2 regions of the Streptomyces sp. NBC_01017 genome follow, and region 1 is predicted to be linked to the other one. Evidence: predicted binding sites of a transcription regulator. Region 1 holds the regulator's gene; the other holds the start of a gene.
The links. The regulator HspR, encoded in region 1, represses chaperone genes until heat shock. The targets are predictions, from matches to a motif close to TTGAGNNNNNNNNNCTCAA.
Positions count from the first base shown of each region.

Region 2: dnaK (molecular chaperone DnaK) is a predicted target of HspR. The motif match lies at 3,094-3,112, and genes of this name have one in related genera.

Region 1 covers NZ_CP108683.1:5,245,768-5,255,647, forward strand. The annotation lists gene OG331_RS23875 (helix-turn-helix transcriptional regulator) at 7-951, shown strand; gene OG331_RS23880 (LuxR C-terminal-related transcriptional regulator) at 1,008-2,069, opposite strand; gene OG331_RS23885 (sugar ABC transporter substrate-binding protein) at 2,662-3,792, opposite strand; gene OG331_RS23890 (hypothetical protein) at 4,269-4,784, shown strand; gene OG331_RS23895 (hypothetical protein) at 4,890-5,030, shown strand; gene OG331_RS23900 (heat shock protein transcriptional repressor HspR) at 5,101-5,547, opposite strand; gene dnaJ (molecular chaperone DnaJ) at 5,553-6,743, opposite strand; gene grpE (nucleotide exchange factor GrpE) at 6,786-7,430, opposite strand; gene dnaK (molecular chaperone DnaK) at 7,430-9,283, opposite strand; gene OG331_RS23920 (MraY family glycosyltransferase) at 9,378-9,880, opposite strand, start outside.
Region 2 covers NZ_CP108683.1:2,591,723-2,601,602, reverse strand. The annotation lists gene OG331_RS12020 (ATP-binding protein) at 1-622, shown strand, start outside; gene OG331_RS12015 (DUF2201 family putative metallopeptidase) at 619-2,424, shown strand; gene OG331_RS12010 (OsmC family protein) at 2,490-2,918, shown strand; gene dnaK (molecular chaperone DnaK) at 3,159-5,033, shown strand; gene narI (respiratory nitrate reductase subunit gamma) at 5,041-5,763, opposite strand; gene narJ (nitrate reductase molybdenum cofactor assembly chaperone) at 5,760-6,254, opposite strand; gene narH (nitrate reductase subunit beta) at 6,254-7,903, opposite strand; gene OG331_RS11985 (nitrate reductase subunit alpha) at 7,903-9,880, opposite strand, start outside.

The DNA of each region.
Region 1 (9,880 bases):
CATGCGATGACCGAGATGTGCGCGGAAGGTGGCCGACTCTATGCGAACGCGCTGCGCACGGGGCGTATCGCACGCATCGACGTGGAGTCAGCTCCCTGCCTGATGGAGTTCGCTCTGCTCTACCCGGATGCTGACGACCCGAACTGGCTGCGTCCCGTTCCGGCGTCGGTCGCCCTGGCTCAACGGCTCAATCCCATCGAGCGGGAGATCTCCGAGCGCAGGCGGATGTCCGTCGAGCTGGCCGACGCACTCCAGCCATACATGGACCTCAGCGCTCAGGTGACGGGAAGCACGCACTCCATCACTGTCCTGGAGGGCGGGGAGCGGATCAACGCCGCCCTCAATCTGGCCACCGCCCAGTGCCAGACCGAGATGCTCACGGTCCAGCCGAGCAACCGCATCTCGGAGAGCAGCTTGTTGCAGGGCCTGGAGCGGGACCGGCCGCTGATCGAACGCGGAGTGCGGATAAGGACCCTCTACCAGCACACGGTGCGCTACAACCCGGGGAAGCTGGCCTATGTCGCCCAGCTCTCCGACGGCAAGGTGGAGTACCGCACCATCGACGAACTGGTCGAGCGCCTCATCATCTGCGACGAGTCGGTCGCCTTCATCCCCACCCGCGACGACCAGCAGGTGGCCCTGGAGCTGCGCCATCCCGGACTCATCCGCTACCTGATCAAGGTCTTCGAGTTCATGTGGAGCCGCGCGGTACCGCTGACCGAGCACGCGCCCTACGAGACCGCGCCCGACGGCATCACGGAGATCCAGCACTCCATCGCCAAGCTCCTGGTGGAGGGACACGTCGACGAGGCGATCGCCCGCCGGCTGGGCATGAACGTGCGCACCTGCCGGGCCCATATCGCCAAGCTGGCCACCGCGCTGGGCAGCGGGAGCCGCGCCCAACTCGGCTTCCTCATCGCGCAGTCCGGAATCCTCGACAACGACAGCTGAGCGACGGGGACGGGGGGTGGAGCCGTGAGGACGGTTCGGGCTCGGCCCGGCCCGGCTCAGCGGCCGGTCGGGGACTCCTGACCGGGCACCCGGGGCACCCCGGGCACACTGATCACCGCGGCCCCCGACGACGACGCCCGCGAGCGGTCCAGGCCCACCTGGGCGATACGGACGCCGAGTTGTGTACGGCTTGCCGCGCCCAGGGTCTCCGACAGGCGCGCGATGTGCGCCCGGCACGTCCGTACGCTTATCCCCAGCCGCTCCGCGATCACCGCGTCCTGGTGGCCCTCGGCGAGCAGCGCCGCGATGGACTGTTCGCGGTGGGAGATGCCCTCGATGCCGGTGTCGGGCAGGGGCGCGGTCAGCGGGATCGCGAGGCGCCACAGCCGCTCGAAGACCGTGACCAGGTAGTTCACCAGCGCCGGATGCCGCAGCTCCAGCGCCATGGTGCGGTCCGCGTTCGCGGGGACGAAGGCCACCGTGCGGTCGAAGAGGATCAGCCGGTCGATCACCTCGTCCAGCGTGCGGGCCTCGACCGAATCACCCATCAGTTCAAGGTAGTTGAGCAGGCCCTGGCCGTGCCGCGCCACGTGCGTGTACAGGTCGCGCATCCGCACGCCCCGCCCCCGCAGCTCCATGGCCCGGTGCAGCCCCTCCGTCAGCTCGTGCTCGGGACGGATGCCGCCGGGCTGCACGGTCAGCACCTGGCTGGTGCACGCCTGCGTCGCCTCGTCCAGCGCGCCCTGGATGCGTGAGTCACCGTCCAGGACCCGGATCGCCGTGCCCTCGACGCCGGACGCCTGCGGCAGCTGCGGACCGAGCCCGGCGTACCACTCGAACGCCGCCACCGCCGAGCCCACCCGCCGCTGGCTCGCGCTGACCTCGTCGTACACCCCGCGCAGCAGCCGTGTCATGACCTCCTGCGGGGAGGTCGGCACCAGCCAGTCCATGTCGTCGGGGTCGGGATGCAGCAGCGCCAGGTCCAGCAGGCAGGGCACCGGCTCCGCGTCCCGGCGCGACACGCGGCCGCGCCGTACGGCCCGGGAGTACACGCGATCCCCCGCGTCGCACAGTCGGTCGGCACCGTGGGGATGCTCCTCGGTCCCGTGCCCGGCCATCGCCCCATCCACCCCCGGTTCTTGCCTTTCGCCGGCTCGCTCACCTCCGGAGCGCGGTGTCGACCTCTGCCGGGACACCCGGGCCGGGCGTGGCCCTGGTCGACAGGCCCACCGTGCTCGGCCCATCGGGCCTACGGTTCGCTCGCGCTTCCGCAGCGCAACTATGCGCGGACCGGCCGTGCTCCGCAACACGGCTCCCGCCGGGACGGCCGCCGTAAACCACCAGTACGCCCCGGTTTTTCCCGGCCTCCGTCCGTCGAGTTGCAACAAGCTGGGGGTGCCATACCGGCCTTTGCGCTGCGCGCTGCAAACCGCGTCGGCCGGACGCGGGCGCCCGGGCGGCCCGGGCTATGACCGACAGGGGGGGTGCCGTACGCCTTCGAGGGCGGCCGGGGCGGGCGACGTCACACTCGCGAACGCCGACGACGAGCCGCCGTCCTCGGCAGCCCGAACAGCCCGGTCAACCCGAGCAGCCAGTCGAGCGCACTCGCAAAGCGGACCCTCGCCGTCGACGACGGCACCAGGCGCCGGAAAACGAGACAGGGCCCGTCGGAAGACCGACGGACCCTGTCCGGTGAGCCGTGTCTGCGCCCTACTTGGTGAGCCCGGCCTCCGCGCACGCGGCCTTGTACTCGCCCGCGCAGATCTCCGACAGCTCGTAGATCCCGTCGGCGAGGACCGTCTGCTTGACGTTCTTCTTGGTCAGGGCGACCACCGGGACCAGCAGGGCCGGGATGTCCTTGGCGGTCGGGCTGTCGACCTGGTCCTGGGTGAGGGAGTCGAACTGGATGTCCTTGCCCTGGACCTTGGCCACGGCCATCTCCGCGGCGCTCTCGGCCTCCTGCGGGTACGACTTGTACACGCTCATGTACTGCTCGCCGCTCAGGATCCGCTGGACGGCGTCCAGTTCGGCGTCCTGTCCGGTGATCGGCGGCAGATCGGTCACGCCCTGGGCCTGCAGGGCCTTGATGATGCCGCCGGCCATGCCGTCGTTGGCGGAGTAGACGCCCTTGATGTTGTTCGCGCCGATGTCCTTGATCGCCTCGGTCATGTTGGCCTGGGCGTTCTCCGGCTTCCAGTCCTTGGTGTCGTACCTCTTGGCGATGTCCACCGAGCCGTTGAGCTCGGAGAGGGCGCCCGCCTTGAACTGCTTGGCGTTCGGGTCGGTGAGCGACCCGTTCATCATGACGATCTTGTCGGACGAGTCGACGTCCGGACCCATGGCCTCCATGAGGGAGCGGCCCTGCACCTCGCCGACCAGTTCGTTGTCGAAGGAGACGTACGCGTCGATCGGTCCCTCGGCGAGGCGGTCGTAGGCGATGACCGGGATGCCGGCTTCCTTGGCCTTCTGCACGCCGTCGGCTATCGCGTGGGCGTCCACGGCGTCCAGCAGGATCACGTCGACCTGGTCGTTGATCATCTGCTGGAGCTGGCTCGCCTGCTTCTTGGCGTCGGCGTCCGCGTTGCGGTAGTCGACCTGGCCCTGCTTGTCGGTGAGCTCCGCCACCTTGTTCTTGATGATGGGGTAGTCGAACTTGTCGTAGCGCGTGTTCGCCGTCTCCGGCAGCAGCAGCCCCACGGTGACGTCGTCGCCCTTGGTCGGGCTCGCCTCACTGCTGTCCCCGGTGACGCCCAGTGCCCCGCACGCTGCCAGCGAGAGGGTCATCGTGGACGCGGCGGCCACGGCGGTGGCGGTGCGGCGCAGGGGGCGCAAGGGACGCATAGAGGAGCTCACTTCTGGTGCCTTCGGGACACGGGCGCGCCATTGCGCCCAGATGTCTGAAAAGACAACGCGTCGACCGCCCCCAGCGTCAAGCGGAATCACTTAACGAGTGCGCAACACCACGCTCCGCTGATCATGTAAAGACATGGCGAAACATATCGCAACGGCCGTTACACCCCCTCCACCGAACCTGGATCGAACACGCGCCAAGATCCGCACAACCAACCTCATTCGCCACGGGTCCCGTTCAGGACGACTCCCCCGTCGACCCGCACTCGACCAGAGGATCGAACGAACTCAGCCAGACGCACGACCCCCGCAGCGACCTGTAGCTCGCCGGTCTTCAAGCGCCGGCCCTACTGGGTGACGGGTGCGCAGGCCGACGGGACCGAGCCCGTCCCCCCGGGCGACCGGGCAGTGACCGCGCCCGCCACCTGACCGACCCGGGCCCCGACCGACCTGCGAAGATCACCCGCATGACCGTCATCACCGAAACCCTCGTGGAGGACGGCCACTTCGGCACGCTGACCGTCCGGCTGGACACCGAGCGCGGCGAAGTCGTCGTCGAGGGCGCCGCCGTACCGCGGATCGTGCTGAGCCGGTCCGCCGGTACCGAGGCCGAGGAGCACATCCCCGTCGGCACTCGGGCCGGTGACCGGCTCACGCTCACCGTGGACGGCGAGGAGGCTCAGGTGCGCCCGGCGAAGGGGCGGCTGACCCGGCGTTCGTACGCGGTCGACGTCCGGCACGCCGGCCGCGTCTGGCGGCTGCTGCCCGACTCCGTGCCGGACAGCCGCTTCCTGCGCGACGGCCGGCGCCTCGGCGAGTTCACCTCCCAGGGCAACGGAGAGGTCTCGGCCGAGTGGCACGAGGACGCGGCTCCGGAGGCCCTGGACGTGAGCCTCGGCTACGCCCTGGCAGCCGGATTCGGCACGGGGGCACAGCCGATGTGGATGCTGGTCGTGGATGCGATCGGGGATCTGATTCCCTGACGCGGTGGTCGCCTTCGCCGTGGCCCGTACAAGCAATTGGCGGGCCGACCGGTCCCGTTCGGCGACGGTTGATCACTGCCGTCGCCGAACTGGACGAAGGACCGCATGAACCCAGCCAGACGCACGACCGCGGCCACCGCGACCGCCATCGTGCTCGCCACCGCGGGCGGCCTGCTCACCACTCTCGCCGCCCCCGCGTCCGCCGCGGCGACCTGCACGTCACCGGTCTTCTTCGTCGGCCGCTGACGGCATGGGAAAGGGGCCCGGAGGTTCTCAACGAACCTCCGGGCCCCTTCGCGTACGGCCGTGCCGCCGCCTAGTCCTTGGCCTTCTTCGGCCGCCACACCACCAGCGCGCTGGTCTGCTGCACCTCCTGGTACGGCACCAGATCGCGGCGGTACGACGCATGTACCGCCGCCTCGCGCTGCTGCATAGCCGCCGCGGCTCCTTCGACGGCGGCCTGGAGTTCGGCCACCCGGGACTGGAGCGCGGCGACCTGGTTCTCCAGTTCGATGATGCGCTTGATGCCGGCGAGGTTGATGCCCTCGTCCTGCGACAACTGCTGGACGGTGCGCAGCAGTTCGATGTCGCGGGCCGAGTAGCGGCGCCCCCGGCCCGCGGTGCGGTCCGGAGACACCAGGCCCAGGCGGTCGTACTGGCGCAGGGTCTGCGGGTGCAGGCCGGACAGCTGGGCCGCCACCGAGATGACGTAGACCGGGGTCTCCTCGGTCAGTTCATACGGGTTGCGTCGACGACCGTCCATCTGACTCATGCTCCCTTCGCGGCCTGGAACAGCTCCGCCCGCGGGTCCTCATCCGCGGTCGCCTCGCGATACGCCTCAAGTGCGTCACGAGCCTTCCCCGTCAGGTCCTTCGGAACACTCACCTCGACGGTGACCAGAAGGTCGCCGCGGGTGCCGTCCTTGCGGACCGCGCCCTTGCCCCGTGCCCGCATGGTGCGGCCGTTGGGCGTACCGGGCGGCAGTTTCAGGGTGACCGGTGGTCCGCCCAGGGTGGGGACCCTGACCTCGCCGCCGAGGGCCGCCTCCGTGAACGTCACGGGGACGGTCACCGTGAGGTTGTCCTCCTTGCGGCCGAACACCGCGTGCGCGTCGACGTGCACCGTGACGTACAGGTCGCCGGACGGGCCGCCGCGCTCGCCGGGTGCGCCCTTGCCGCGCAGGCGGATGCGCTGGCCGTCCGACACCCCGGCCGGGATGCGGACCTGCATGGTCCTGGACGACTTCGCCCTGCCGCTGCCCTTGCAGTCCATGCAGGGGTGCTCGGCGATCAGCCCGCGCCCCTTGCAGTCCGGGCACGGGTCGGTGAGGGAGAAGCCACCGCCCGAGCCCCGCGCCACCTGGCCGGTACCGACACAGGTCGGGCACACCCGCGGCGTGCCGTTCTTGTCGCCGGTGCCCGCGCAGGCCTTGCACGGTGACTGCGAGGACATCCGCAGCGGGACCGTCGCACCCTCGATCGCCTCGGTGAAGCTGAGGTTGACCTCGGTGTCGATGTCCTGGCCGCGCCGGGGCTGGGTACGGGTCGTCCCCGTGCCGCCACGGTTGAACAGGCCCCCGAAGACGTCCCCGAGTCCGCCGCCGAAGCCGCCGGCTCCGCCTTGGCCGCCGCCGCCCTGGGCGCCGCCTCCGAAGAGGTCGCCCAGGTCGAAGTTGAAGTTGCCGCCGCCCGCGCCGCCCGGCCCCGGGCGGAAGCCGCCGTTGCCGAACAGGGCGCGAGCCTCGTCGTACTCCCTGCGCTTCTTGGGGTCACCGAGGACGTCGTTCGCCTCGGAGATCTCCTTGAAGCGGTCCTCCGCCTTGGCGTTGCCCTTGTTGGCGTCCGGATGGTTCTCGCGGGCGAGCTTCCGGTACGCCTTCTTGATCTCGGCCTCGGTGGCGTCCTTGGGGACGCCGAGGACCTTGTAGTAGTCCTTCTCGATGAAGTCCTTGGTGCTCATCCTCGACGTACCCCCTTCCCGTAGTACCTCGTCAGTTCAACGTCAGCCCTCGTCCGGGCCACCGCTCTCCTTGTCGTCGGCCGCCTCGGCAGACTCCTCCTTGACCGCCTGCGCGCCCGGCTGGGGCTCGGCGACGGCCACCCGCGCGGGGCGGATGGTGCGCTCGCCGATGCGATACCCGGGCTGCAGGATCGCCACGCAGGTCGTCTCGGTGACGTCCGGCGCGTAGGAGTGCATCAGGGCCTCGTGGATCGTCGGGTCGAAGGGCTCGCCCTCCTTGCCGAACGCCTGCAGTCCCATCTTCGCCGCGACGGTCTCCAGCGACTCCGCGACGGACTTGAATCCGCCGACGAGTTCGCCGTGTTCACGCGCGCGGCCGATGTCGTCGATCACGGGCAGGAGCTCGGTCAGGAGGTTCGCGATGGCGATCTCCTTGACCGTGATCCGGTCCCGCTCCACGCGGCGGCGGTAGTTCTGGTACTCGGCCTGGAGCCGCTGGAGGTCCGCCGTGCGCTCGCCGAGCGCCGTACGCACCTGGTCCAGCTGGGCCACCAGGCCCGGGTCTGCTGCTCCGTCCCCGGCCGGGGCCGCCCCTTCCTGAGGGACGGCCTTCGACTCGGCGTCGTCAGGGGTGGCGCCGGAGGGGACGTCGGGCTTCTCCTCGAAGCCCGGGGTCTCCTCCGTCATTACGCGGCACCGTCCTTGCGCTCGTCGTCCACGATCTCGGCGTCGACGACGTCGTCGTCAGCGGCCTTGCCGCCCGGGGCAGCGCCCTCGGGACCGCCGCCGGCGGCGCCCTGCGTGGCCTGGGCGTCGGCGTACATGGCCTGGCCGACCTTCTGGGAGACCGCGGCGACCTTCTCGGTGGCGGTGCGGATCTCTGCGGTGTCCTCGCCCTTGAGCGCGGTCTTCAGCTCCTCGACGGCGGCCTCGACCTCGGTCTTGACCTCGCCGGGGACCTTGTCCTCGTTGTCCTTGAGGAACTTCTCCGTCTGGTAGACGAGCTGCTCGCCCTGGTTGCGGGACTCGGCGGCCTCGCGGCGGGCGTGGTCCTCCTCCGCGTACTTCTCGGCCTCTTCGCGCATCCGGTTGACCTCGTCCTTCGGCAGCGAGGAGCCACCGGTGACGGTCATCTTCTGCTCCTTGCCCGTGCCGAGGTCCTTCGCGGTCACGTGCATGATGCCGTTGGCGTCGATGTCGAAGGCGACCTCGATCTGCGGGACACCGCGCGGGGCCGGCGGAAGGCCCGTGAGCTCGAACATTCCGAGCTTCTTGTTGTACGCCGCGATCTCGCGCTCGCCCTGGTAGACCTGGATCTGCACGGACGGCTGGTTGTCCTCGGCCGTCGTGAAGATCTCGGACCGCTTGGTCGGGATCGTGGTGTTGCGCTCGATGAGCTTGGTCATGATGCCGCCCTTGGTCTCGATACCGAGGGACAGCGGGGTCACGTCGAGGAGCAGGACGTCCTTGACCTCACCCTTGAGGACACCGGCCTGCAGGGCGGCGCCGATGGCGACGACCTCGTCCGGGTTGACGCCCTTGTTGGCGTCCTTGCCGCCGGTCAGCTCGCGGACGAGCTCGGCGACGGCGGGCATACGGGTGGAGCCACCGACGAGGACGACGTGGTCGATCTCGTTGATGGAGACGCCGGCGTCCTTCATGACGTTGAAGAACGGGGTCTTGCAGCGCTCCAGGAGGTCCGCGGTCAGCTGCTGGAACTGAGCCCGGGTGAGCTTCTCGTCCAGGTGCAGCGGGCCCTCGGCGGAGGCGGTGATGTAGGGCAGGTTGATCGAGGTCTCGGTGGACGAGGACAGCTCGATCTTGGCCTTCTCGGCAGCCTCACGCAGACGCTGGAGGGCCATCTTGTCCTTGGCGAGGTCCACGCCGTGACCGGACTTGAACTGCTGCACCAGGTAGTCGACGACGCGCTGGTCCCAGTCGTCGCCGCCGAGGTGGTTGTCACCGTTGGTGGCCTTCACCTCGACGACGCCGTCGCCGATCTCCAGGAGGGACACGTCGAAGGTGCCGCCACCGAGGTCGAAGACGAGGATCGTCTGGTCGTCCTTGTCGAGGCCGTACGCCAGCGCGGCCGCGGTGGGCTCGTTGACGATGCGAAGGACGTTCAGACCGGCGATCTCGCCGGCCTCCTTCGTCGCCTGGCGCTCGGAGTCGTTGAAGTACGCCGGGACGGTGATGACCGCGTCGGTCACCTTCTCGCCCAGGTAGGACTCGGCGTCCCGCTTCAGCTTCTGCAGGATGAAGGCGGACATCTGCTGCGGGTTGAAGGGCTTCCCGTCGAGCTCCGTCTTCCAGTCGGTGCCCATGTGGCGCTTCACGGACCTGATGGTCCGGTCCACGTTGGTGACCGCCTGACGCTTGGCGACCTCGCCGACCAGCACTTCGCCGTTCTTCGCGAAGGCGACGACGGACGGCGTGGTCCTGGCACCCTCGGCGTTGGTGATGACGGTGGGCTCGCCGCCCTCCAGAACGCTGACGACGGAGTTAGTCGTGCCCAGGTCGATGCCGACCGCACGTGCCATGGTTGATTCCTCCAGCTGACTTGAGTGGAACGGACTCAAGTGTGCACGACGGCTCGCAACCGGTCAACAGAGCTGAGTCGACCTCACTCAACTCTTATCCGTTCCTTACACGCAACTGGGCTCCGACCTGCGACGATGTCGCCTGCGCGGGCGGGCGAACCGCACCCCCTACGGGAAAATAGGGTTGACGCCGAGGCCCGTACGGCTTGATGTGCAGCATCGCGAAGACGGTGACGAGGACCCCCACCCCCACCCAGAACGCCGCGGACGGCGCCATCCATCCCATGTGCACGAGGACGCCGACGAGTACCCCGGAGAACCCCGCGACCCCCAGCAGGACGGTCCCACCCTGCGGGGTGAGGCCGATCCGGCGCAAACGATGAGCGAGATGGTCGGGCCCGCCCCGCAGCAGCGGCCGTCCGGCCAGCCGGCGGGACAGCGCCACGAGGAGTACGTCGGCGGTGGCGAGGGAGGTGAGCGAGTAGAGCACGGCCGCGCTCGACAAGGGATCGTGCCCGGCCCGGGTCATCACGGCCGACGCCGCCAGCACGAACCCGACGAACAGCGACCCGCACGCCCCGAGCCCGATCCGCGCGG
Region 2 (9,880 bases), 2.7 Mb from region 1:
CAACCGCCTCACTCACGTCCACCTGGAGGCGTCCGCCACGGACTGGCTGGTCTGGGCCGCGAACAACGGCATCCACCCGTGGATCCTGGACCACCTCACCGACCGCCCCGACCACCTGTGGTCCAAGCCGCCGAAGACCGAGGAGCCGTTCTCCACGCCCCGCTCCTGGCACATGCTCTCCGACGCGCTGCACTCCTTCGGCCGTGACCTCGACGAGGAGACGCTGAAGGTCCTCGCGCACGGCACGCTGACGCCCGTGCACGCCACCGCGTTCTGCGGCTACGTCAAGATCGTGCGCAGCCAGTACGGCATCGAGGCCATCATCAAGGGCGACGCCCGCTGGCCGCACCGCATGCAGGACCGCGACCTGCTCTACTACCTCGCCGAGTCCTTCCGCGGGCGCCTCATCAAGGAGCTGCCGGTCAGCAAGGACCACATGTCGGCGACCGGCCGCCAGACCGCGTACCGCGCGAAGTCGCTGCTGGTGCAGCTCGCGGAGATCTCCGTCGAGGTCGCCCAGAGCGTCATCGCCTCCGACGCCGACGGCAACCCGGTCCTGCCGTCCTGGTTCCTGGTGGAGGCCGCGCGGGACATGCCCCGGCTGGTCGAGGCGCGCCGATGAGCCGTACCCCCGACAAGGGGAAGGGGAAGAAGAAGCGGGACCTCGCGGCGGAGGCGTTCGCCGAGGGCCTGCGACTGGTGCGTGCCAATCCCGCGCTCGCCACCGTCGAGTTCGCCGTCTGCCGCCAGGAGAAGTGCGAGCAGGCGCCCCACGACGGGCTCGTCCTCGTCGACTCCCAGGGCGACCTGCACATTCACCCCGATCGCATCGCCGAACCGGCGACCTGGGCCTGGGCGATCGCGCACGCCGTCCTGCACCTCGGCTTCGGCCACGTCCCTTCCAAGAAGGGCACACCCGTGCAGCCCGACCGTGCCGACCTCGCCGCCCGCTGCGTCGTCGTCAACCGCTTCCTGCTCAGCTTCCCGATCGGCACGGCCCCGGACCACCTGCCCCTGAGCTACCCGGACGGCGACGAGGAACAGCTCGCCGCGCGCTGGCGGCGCGACGGCATCCCGGCCGCGTACGAGCGCTGCGGCACGGCGGGCTCCGAGGCCGACCAACTGCTCGTGGAGTGGATGGGCTGGTTCGGGTCGCCCCCGGACCACCAGCTGGCCTTCGCGACCGCGCTGACCCGCACCGTCTCCACCGCGATGGACCTGGCGGGCGGCCGCCGCGAGTCCATGGACGGCGAGCCGGTCAAGAAGCGGCCGTGGCAGTGGGCGCTGGAGTGGTTCATCACCTCCTACCCGCTGCTCGGCGGCCTCGCGGCCGGCATCAAGCTGGTCGCCGACGCCGAACTCGCCCGCGCGCACGGCATCGCCGTCGCCGCCGTCAATGCCGAGGCCGGCGAGATCTACATCAACCCGCTGCGGACGTTCGAGGACGAGGAATGGCGGTTCATCCTCGCCCACGAGATGCTGCACGCCGCCCTGCGCCACGGCGACCGCTGCGGCGCCCGCGACCCGTACCTGTTCAACGTCGCCTGCGACTACGTCATCAACGGCTGGCTGCGCGAGATGCAGGTCGGCGAGATGCCCCAAGGCCTGCTGTACGACGCGCAGTTCAGCGGCCTGTCCGCCGAGGAGGTGTACGACCGCATCGTCGGCGACCTGCGCCGGATGCGCCGCCTGGCCACCCTGCGCGGCAAGGGCGTCGGCGATGTGCTGGGCGCCCCGCTCGGCGCCCCCGGCGACTATTGCGACCTCGACGAGTTCTACCGCCGCGGCCTCTCCCACGGCCTCGACCTGCACCAGCAGCAGGAACGCGGCTTCCTGCCCGGCGGCCTGGTCCAGGAGATCCGCGCGCTCAGCCATCCACCGCTGCCCTGGGACGCCCGGCTGGCCCGCTGGTTCGACGAGTTCGTGCCGCGTCCGGAGCCGGTGCGGACCTACGCCCGTCCCTCGCGCCGTCAGTCGTCGACGCCCGACATCCCGCGCGCGGGGCGCTACTTCCCGCCCGAGGAGATCGCCCGCTGCACCTTCGGCGTCGTCCTGGACACGTCCGGCTCGATGGGCAGCGTGCTCCTCGGCAAGGCGCTGGGCGCCATCGCCTCCTACGCCGCCGCCCGGGACGTACCGGCCGCGCGGGTGGTGTTCTGCGACGTGGCGCCGCACGACGCCGGCTATGTGCCGGTGACGGAGATCGCGGGGCGGGTGCGGGTGCACGGCCGTGGCGGTACGGTCCTGCAGCCCGGGATCGACCTCCTCCAACGCGCGGACGACTTCCCGCCCGGCGCGCCCGTCCTGGTCATCACGGACGGCTGGTGCGACGTGCTGCGGGTGCGGCGCGAGCACGCGTACCTGCTCCCGCAGGGCCGTCGTCTGCCGTTCACCCCGCGTGGGCCGGTCTTCCGGGTGCAGTGAGCCGGAGTGTGATCGGATGGGGGCACGGACCCAGGAAAACGGGCCCCCACGCGAAAGGAAGAATCGTGGCTACCACGCGCTCCGCACACACCGTCTGGGAAGGCAACCTGCTCCAGGGCAACGGTGTCGTCAACTTCGACTCTTCCGGCGCCATCGCCGCACAGCCGGTCACGTGGGCCTCGCGCTCCCAGGACGCGAACGGCAGGACCAGCCCCGAGGAGCTGATCGCCGCCGCGCACTCCAGCTGCTTCTCCATGGCGCTGTCGCACGCCCTGGATGGTGCCGGCACCCCGCCCACCAAGCTCGTCACCTCGGCCGACGTGAGTTTCCAGCCGGGTGAGGGCATCACCGGCATCCACCTCACCGTCGAGGGCACCGTGCCCGGCCTCGACGCGGAGGGCTTCGCTGCGGCGGCGGAGGACGCGAAGAAGAACTGTCCGGTCAGTCAGGCGCTGACGGGCACGACGATCACTCTGTCGGCGAAGCTGGCGTAGCGGGTCGCCTACGGGGGTGCCACGGTTCGGTCGTCCGGCGGCTGCGGCGCCGCGGTGGCTGGTCGCGCAGTTCCCCGCGCCCCTCCGGGGGGCGGCCCTTCGGGCCAGCCCACCCGGCCCCCTGAGCGAGCGCTCAGCTACCGTTTGGTGGCCGTCCGCTCGGTCACTCGTCCCATTGACAAGAACCCGCTCAAGTTTTGTGCTGGAGTTCAAGGGGTGCCCTGGCGGAAGGGGACAGCGATGGCACGCGCGGTCGGGATCGATCTCGGGACCACGAACTCGGTGGTCGCCGTCCTGGAGGGTGGCGAACCCACGGTCGTCGCCAATGCGGAGGGGGCCAGGACCACACCGTCGGTCGTGGCCTTCGCCAAGAACGGCGAGGTACTCGTCGGTGAGGTGGCCAAACGGCAGGCGGTGACGAACGTCGAGCGCACCGCCCGCTCCATGAAGCGGTACATGGGCGACGCGAACTGGCGCTTCCCGGATCAGGGCGACATCGACGGCTCCCGCTACCGGGCCCAGGAGCTGTCGGCCCGGGTGCTGCAGAAACTGAAGCGGGACGCCGAGTCGTACCTCGGCGAGGACGTCACCGACGCGGTGATCACCGTCCCGGCGTATTTCGACGACGCCCAGCGGCAGGCCACGAAGGAGGCCGGGGAGATCGCCGGCCTGAAGGTGCTCAGGATCATCAACGAGCCCACGGCCGCCGCCCTCGCCTACGGACTCGACCGGGGCGAGGAACAGACCGTGCTGGTCTTCGACCTCGGCGGCGGCACCTTCGACGTCTCGCTGCTGGAGATCGGCGACGGCGTCATCGAGGTCAAGGCCACCAACGGCGACACCCACCTGGGCGGCGACGACTGGGACCAGCGGGTCGTCGAGTACCTGGTGAAGAAGTTCAAGGGGCAGTACGGCATCGACCTCGGCAACGACAAGATGGCCGTGCAGCGGCTGCGCGAGGGCGCCGAGAAGGCCAAGATCGAGCTGTCCAGCTCCACCGAGACGACGATCAACCTGCCCTACATCACGGCCTCCGCCGAAGGGCCCCTCCACCTCGACGAGAAGCTGACCCGCGCCCAGTTCCAGGAGCTCACCGAGGATCTCCTCGACCGCTGCAAGACCCCCTTCCACCAGGCGGTCAAGGACGCCGGCATCAAGCTCTCGGCGGTCGACCACGTCATCCTCGTCGGCGGCTCCACCCGGATGCCCGCCGTCACCGACCTGGTGAAGGAACTCACCGGCAAGGACCCGCACAAGGGCGTCAACCCCGACGAGGTCGTCGCCGTCGGCGCGGCCCTCCAGGCGGGTGTCATCCGCGGCGACGTCAAGGACGTCCTGCTGCTCGACGTCACCCCGCTGTCCCTCGGCATCGAGACCAAGGGCGGCATCATGACGAAGCTCATCGAACGCAACACGACCATCCCCACCCGGCGTTCGGAGATCTTCACCACGGCCACCGACAACCAGCCCTCGGTCGGCATCCAGGTCTACCAGGGCGAACGCGAGATCGCGGCGTACAACAAGAAGCTCGGCGTCTTCGACCTCACCGGCCTGCCGCCGGCCCCGCGCGGCGTCCCGCAGATCGAGGTCGCCTTCGACATCGACGCCAACGGCATCATGCATGTCTCCGCCAAGGACCTGGCGACCGGACGTGAGCAGAAGATGACGGTGACGGGCGGCTCGGCCCTCCCGAAGGACGACATCGACCGCATGATGCGGGAGGCCGAGCAGTACGCCGAGGAGGACCGCAAGCGCCGCGACGACGCCGAGACCCGCAACCAGGCCGAACAACTCGTCTACCAGACCGAGAAGTTCATCCGCGACAACGAGGACAAGGTCCCGGCGGACACGAGGTCCGAGGTCGAGGCGGCGATCACCGACCTGAAGCAGCAGCTGGAGCAGAACGCCGAGACGAACGCCCTGCGCACCGGCATCGAGAAACTCGCCTCGGTCAGCCAGCAGATGGGCCAGGCGATGTACGCCCAGTCCCAGCAGGCACCGAGTGAGAGCTCCACCGGCCCGGGCACCGAAGAGGCCTCACCGCAGGACGACGACGGTGTGGTGGACGCGGAGATCGTGGATGACGAGAAGGACCAGAAGGGCGGCGCCGCCTAGGGGCCGCTCAGGACCCGGTCTTCTCCCAGCCCCGCCGCTCCGGCCGGGGCCCCAGCTGCTCGGGGTCCCGGCTGCGGTACACCAGGTACGGCCGGAACAGGTACTGCACCGGCGCGCTGAACATGTGGACCAGCCGGGTGTACGGCACCAGCGCGATGAGCACCATGCCGATCACCGCATGCACCTCGTACAGCACCGGCACGCCCGCCATCCGGTCCAGGTCCGGTTGAAGGGTGAAGAGGCTGCGGGCCCACGGGGCGATGGACTGGCGGTAGTTGTAGCCGTCGCCGGAGGAGTGGGACAGCTTGGCGACCATGCCCATCACGATCGCCGCCGCCAGCACGACGTACATGAGCTTGTCGTTGACCGTGGTCGCCCGGAACACGGGTGCCTTCGTGCGGCGGCGGTAGATCAGCAGGGCGATCCCGGCGACCGTCAGCACCCCGGCCGCCGTGCCGCCGTAGAGGGAGAACAGGTGGTACGTCCGCTCGCTGACCCCGAGTGCGTCCGTCCAGGACTCCGGGACGAACAGGCCCACCAGATGGCCGACCAGCACGAACAGGATGCCGTAGTGGAAGGCGGGCGAGGCGATGTTCAGGAGCCTCGACTCGTAGACCTGGGACGAGCGCGTGGTCCAGCCGAAGCGGTCGTAGCGGTGGCGCCAGATCAGGCCGGCGACGAGCATGGCGAGCACGACGTAGGGGAGGACGCCCCACAGGAGTGTGGTCATGGGCGTGCCCCCGGTTGTGCGGTCGGCAGGGTGGCGCACACGGCGTCCAGGACGGACGCGTACGGTGTGCCGAAGTCGGTGAGCCGGGCGCGGAGCTCCTCCAGACAGTCCCGGTGTTCCAGCAGGAGGTCGGTGTCGCCGGTGCGGGCCGCGAACTCCAGTACCGCGGGCAGGAAGTCCGGCAGTTCCTCGCCGGTGAGCTCCAGGCCGTGGGCGCGGTAGACGTCCTTGAAGCGCAGCAGCGACATGCCGCGCCGCCGGGTGTCCCCGTCCCGCCACCAGCTCAGGTACAGGCTGTGGCGGTTCTTGAGGTCGAAGACCTCGACGTAGTGCGCGGCCAGCTCCTGCGGGGGCGTGAGGGCCGCGTGGTCGGTGAACTCCCGTAGCTGCGGGGCCGCCTCGCGCAGGAGCGGCAGGCGGGCACGGAAGTCGTCGTCGGGGTAGGTCAGGCAGAGTGCGGCCGCCTGGTACAGCACCTCGAAGGACGGCATCAGGCCTCCTCGGTCTTGGCTGTGTCGGCTGTTTGGGCCATGGGGGCTGTGGGGGGCAGGCCGGCCGCGTCGTCCGCCGTCTGCCGTCTGCGCAGGGCGTGGAAGTTCTCCACCGACACCAGCGGCAGCAGCTTGCGGCCCGAGTCCTGGCCGACGGGGCCGTCCCCGCCCATCCCGGGCCCGCCGTCGTAGTCGAGGCTGCACCCCTGCGGAAGCGCCGACTCCTCCAGGTGCCGGGCGTCCGCGACCGCGGCCGTCGGAATCACGTACCGGTCCTCGTACTTGGCGATCGCCAGCAGCCGGTACATCTCCTCGATCTCGTGCGCCCCCATCCCGACGGCGGCCGACACCGAGGGATCCGGCTCCTCACCGAGGTTGATCGCCCGCATGTGGGAGCGCATCGCGGCGAGCTTCTCCAGCGAGGACCGGACGGGGCCGATGGCGCCGGCCGTGAACATCTCCGCCAGGTACTCCAGCGGAATGCGCAGGCTGTCGATCGCGCCGAACAGGTTCCCCGCGTCCTCACCGTCGTGCCCGGTCTCCGTCAGCACGTCCACCACCGGGGAGAGCGGCGGGATGTACCAGACCATCGGCATCGTCCGGTACTCCGGGTGCAGCGGCAGCGCCACCCGGTACTTGCTGATCAGCGCGTGCACGGGGGAGCGGCGCGCCGCCTCCACCCAGTCGTACGGGATCCCCGCCGCGTCGCACGCGTGCCGCACCCCGGCGTCCTCGGGGTCGAGGAAGACACCCAACTGCGCCTCGTACAGATCCCGTTCGCTGCGCACCGACGCCGCGGCGGTCACCTTGTCGGCGTCGTACAGCACCACCCCGAGATAGCGCAGCCGGCCCACGCACGTCTCCGAGCAGACCGTCGGCAGACCGACCTCGATCCGCGGATAGCACATCGTGCACTTCTCGGCCTTGCCGGTGGCGTGGTTGAAGTACACCTTCTTGTACGGGCATCCCGTCACGCACATCCGCCAGCCCCGGCACCGGTCCTGGTCGACGAGGACGATGCCGTCCTCCGCCCGCTTGTACATCGCCCCCGACGGACACGACGCCACACAGGACGGGTTGAGGCAGTGCTCGCAGATACGCGGCAGATAGAACATGAAGGTCTGCTCGAACTCGAACCTCACCTTGTCCGAGGCCTGCGTGCGCGCCCGCTCGACCATCGGGTCGAGGTCGCCGTGGGCCGGGGCGCCGGCGAGGTTGTCGTCCCAGTTCGCCGACCACTCGATCTTCATCGGTTTGCCGTCGATCTGCGAGATCGGCCGGGCGACCGGGTAGTCGTCGCCGAGCGGGGCGTCGGTGAGGTTCTTGTAGTCGTACGTCCAGGGCTCGTAGTAGTCCTTGATCTCCGGGAGTTCGGGGTTGGAGAAGATCCCGGCGAGCTTGCGGAAACGGCCGCCCGCCTTCAGCTTCAGCGCGCCGCGCCGGTTCAGCTCCCAGCCGCCGCGCCACCGCTCCTGGTCCTCGTAGCGGCGGGGATAGCCCTGGCCGGGGCGGGTCTCGACGTTGTTGAACCAGACGTACTCCATGCCCCGCCGGTTGGTCCACGCCTGCTTGCAGGTGACCGAGCAGGTGTGGCAGCCGATGCACTTGTCGAGGTTCATCACCATCGCGATCTGGGCCATCGGACGCATCAGTACTCGACCTCCTGGCTGCGGCGGCGGATCACCGTCACCTCGTCGCGCTGACTGCCCGTCGGGCCCAGGTAGTTGAACGCCCAGGAGAGCTGGGCGTACCCGCCGACGAGATGGGACGGCTTGAGGATCAGCCGGGTGAGTGAGTTGTGGATGCCGCCGCGCCTGCCGGTGGCCTCCGTCCTCGGGACGGCGATGGTGCGTTCCTGCGCATGGTGCAGGTAGACGGTGCCGGCCGGCATCCGGTGCGAGACGACGGCCCGGGCGACGACCACGCCGTTGCGGTTGGCCGCCTCCACCCAGTCGTTGTCGACGACACCGATCGCGTCCGCGTCCTGCGGGGACATCCAGATGTTCTGGCCGCCCCGGGACAGCGCCAGCATGAACAGGTTGTCCTGGTACTCGGAGTGGATCGACCACTTGTTGTGCGGGGTGAGGTAGCGGACCGTCACCTCCTTCTGCCCGTCCGGACCCAGGCGCGGTTCACCGAACAGCTTGTTCATGTCCAGCGGCGGCCGGTAGACGGGAAGCGCCTCGCCCAGCTCGTGGATCCAGTCGTGGTCGAGGAAGAAGTGCTGGCGGCCGGTGAGGGTGTGCCAGGGCTTGAGGTGCTCGGTGTTGAGGGTGAAGGCGGTGTAGCGCCGCCCGCCCGACTCGCTGCCCGACCACTCCGGCGAGGTGATCACCGGCACGGGCGCGGCCTGGGTGTCCGCGTACGTGACCCGCTCGGCCTCGTGCTCCGCCGCCAGGTGCGCCATCTCCTGCCCGGTGCGGGCCTCAAGGGTGCGGAAGCCCTGAGTGGCGAGGCGGCCGTTGGTGGTGCCGGACAGGGCGAGGATGGTGTTCGCCGCCTTCACGGCCGTATCGAGCAAGGGCCGGCCGTCGGATGTCACGCCGTTCAGATGCCGGAGGTCCTCGACCTCCTCGTCCGGCTTCAGCGTGATGCCCTTGGCGGGCAGGCCGAGCTCCTCCACCAGCGGCCCGAGCGCGGCGAACCTGGCGCCGATCGCCGTGTAGTCGCGCTCCACGACGGTGAGGTTCGGCATGGTCCTGCCCGGCACGGGATCGCACTCCCCGCGCCGCCAGTCCAGGACGACCCCGCCCGGCTGGGCCGTCTCGCCCGGGGTGTCGTGCTGGAGCGGGGTCGCCATCAGGTCCTTGCGCACCCCCAGATGACCGACGGCCAGCTCACTCAGCCGCTCCGCCAGCGCCTTGAACGCGTCGAAGTCGGTGCGGGCCTGCCACGGCGGGTCCACGGCCGGGGTGAAGGAGTGCACAAAGGGGTGCATGTCCGTGCTGGACAGGTCGTGCTTCTCGTACCAGGTCGCGGCGGGCAGGACGACGTCCGACAGCAGGGTGGACGACGTCTGCCGGAAGTCCAGCGACAGCAGCAGGTCGAGCTTTCCCTCGGGCGCCTCGTCGTGCCAGGTCACATCCCGCGGCCGCACGTCCTCGGGCGCCTCCTCCGCCTGCAGGGACGAGTGCGTGCCCAGCAGGTGCCGTGTGAAGTACTCGGCGCCCTTCGCCGACGAGCCCAGCAGGTTGGCCCGCCACAGCGTCAGCACCCGCGGCCAGTTCTGAGGCGCGTCCGGGTCCTCGCAGGCGAACTTCAGGGTCCCCGCGCGCAGTTCGGCGACCACCCGTGACACCGGATCACCGAACACCTCGCCCAGCTCCAGCGGATTGCGGTCGAACGTCGGATACGACGGCATCCACCCCGTCCGCGCCGACAGCGCGAGACAGTCCGCGCCCGTCATCCCACGGAACCGGCCCGTGCCGAGCGGCGAGGCGAGCACGTCGGCGGTGAACCGGTCGTAGCGCCACTGGTCGGTGTTGAGGAACCAGTACGCCGTGCCGATCATCTGGCGCGGCGGCCGCGACCAGTCCGACGCCGAGGCGAGCGTCGCCCAGCCGGTCACCGGACGGCACTTCTCCTGGCCCACGTAGTGTGCCCAGCCGCCGCCGTTGCGGCCCTGG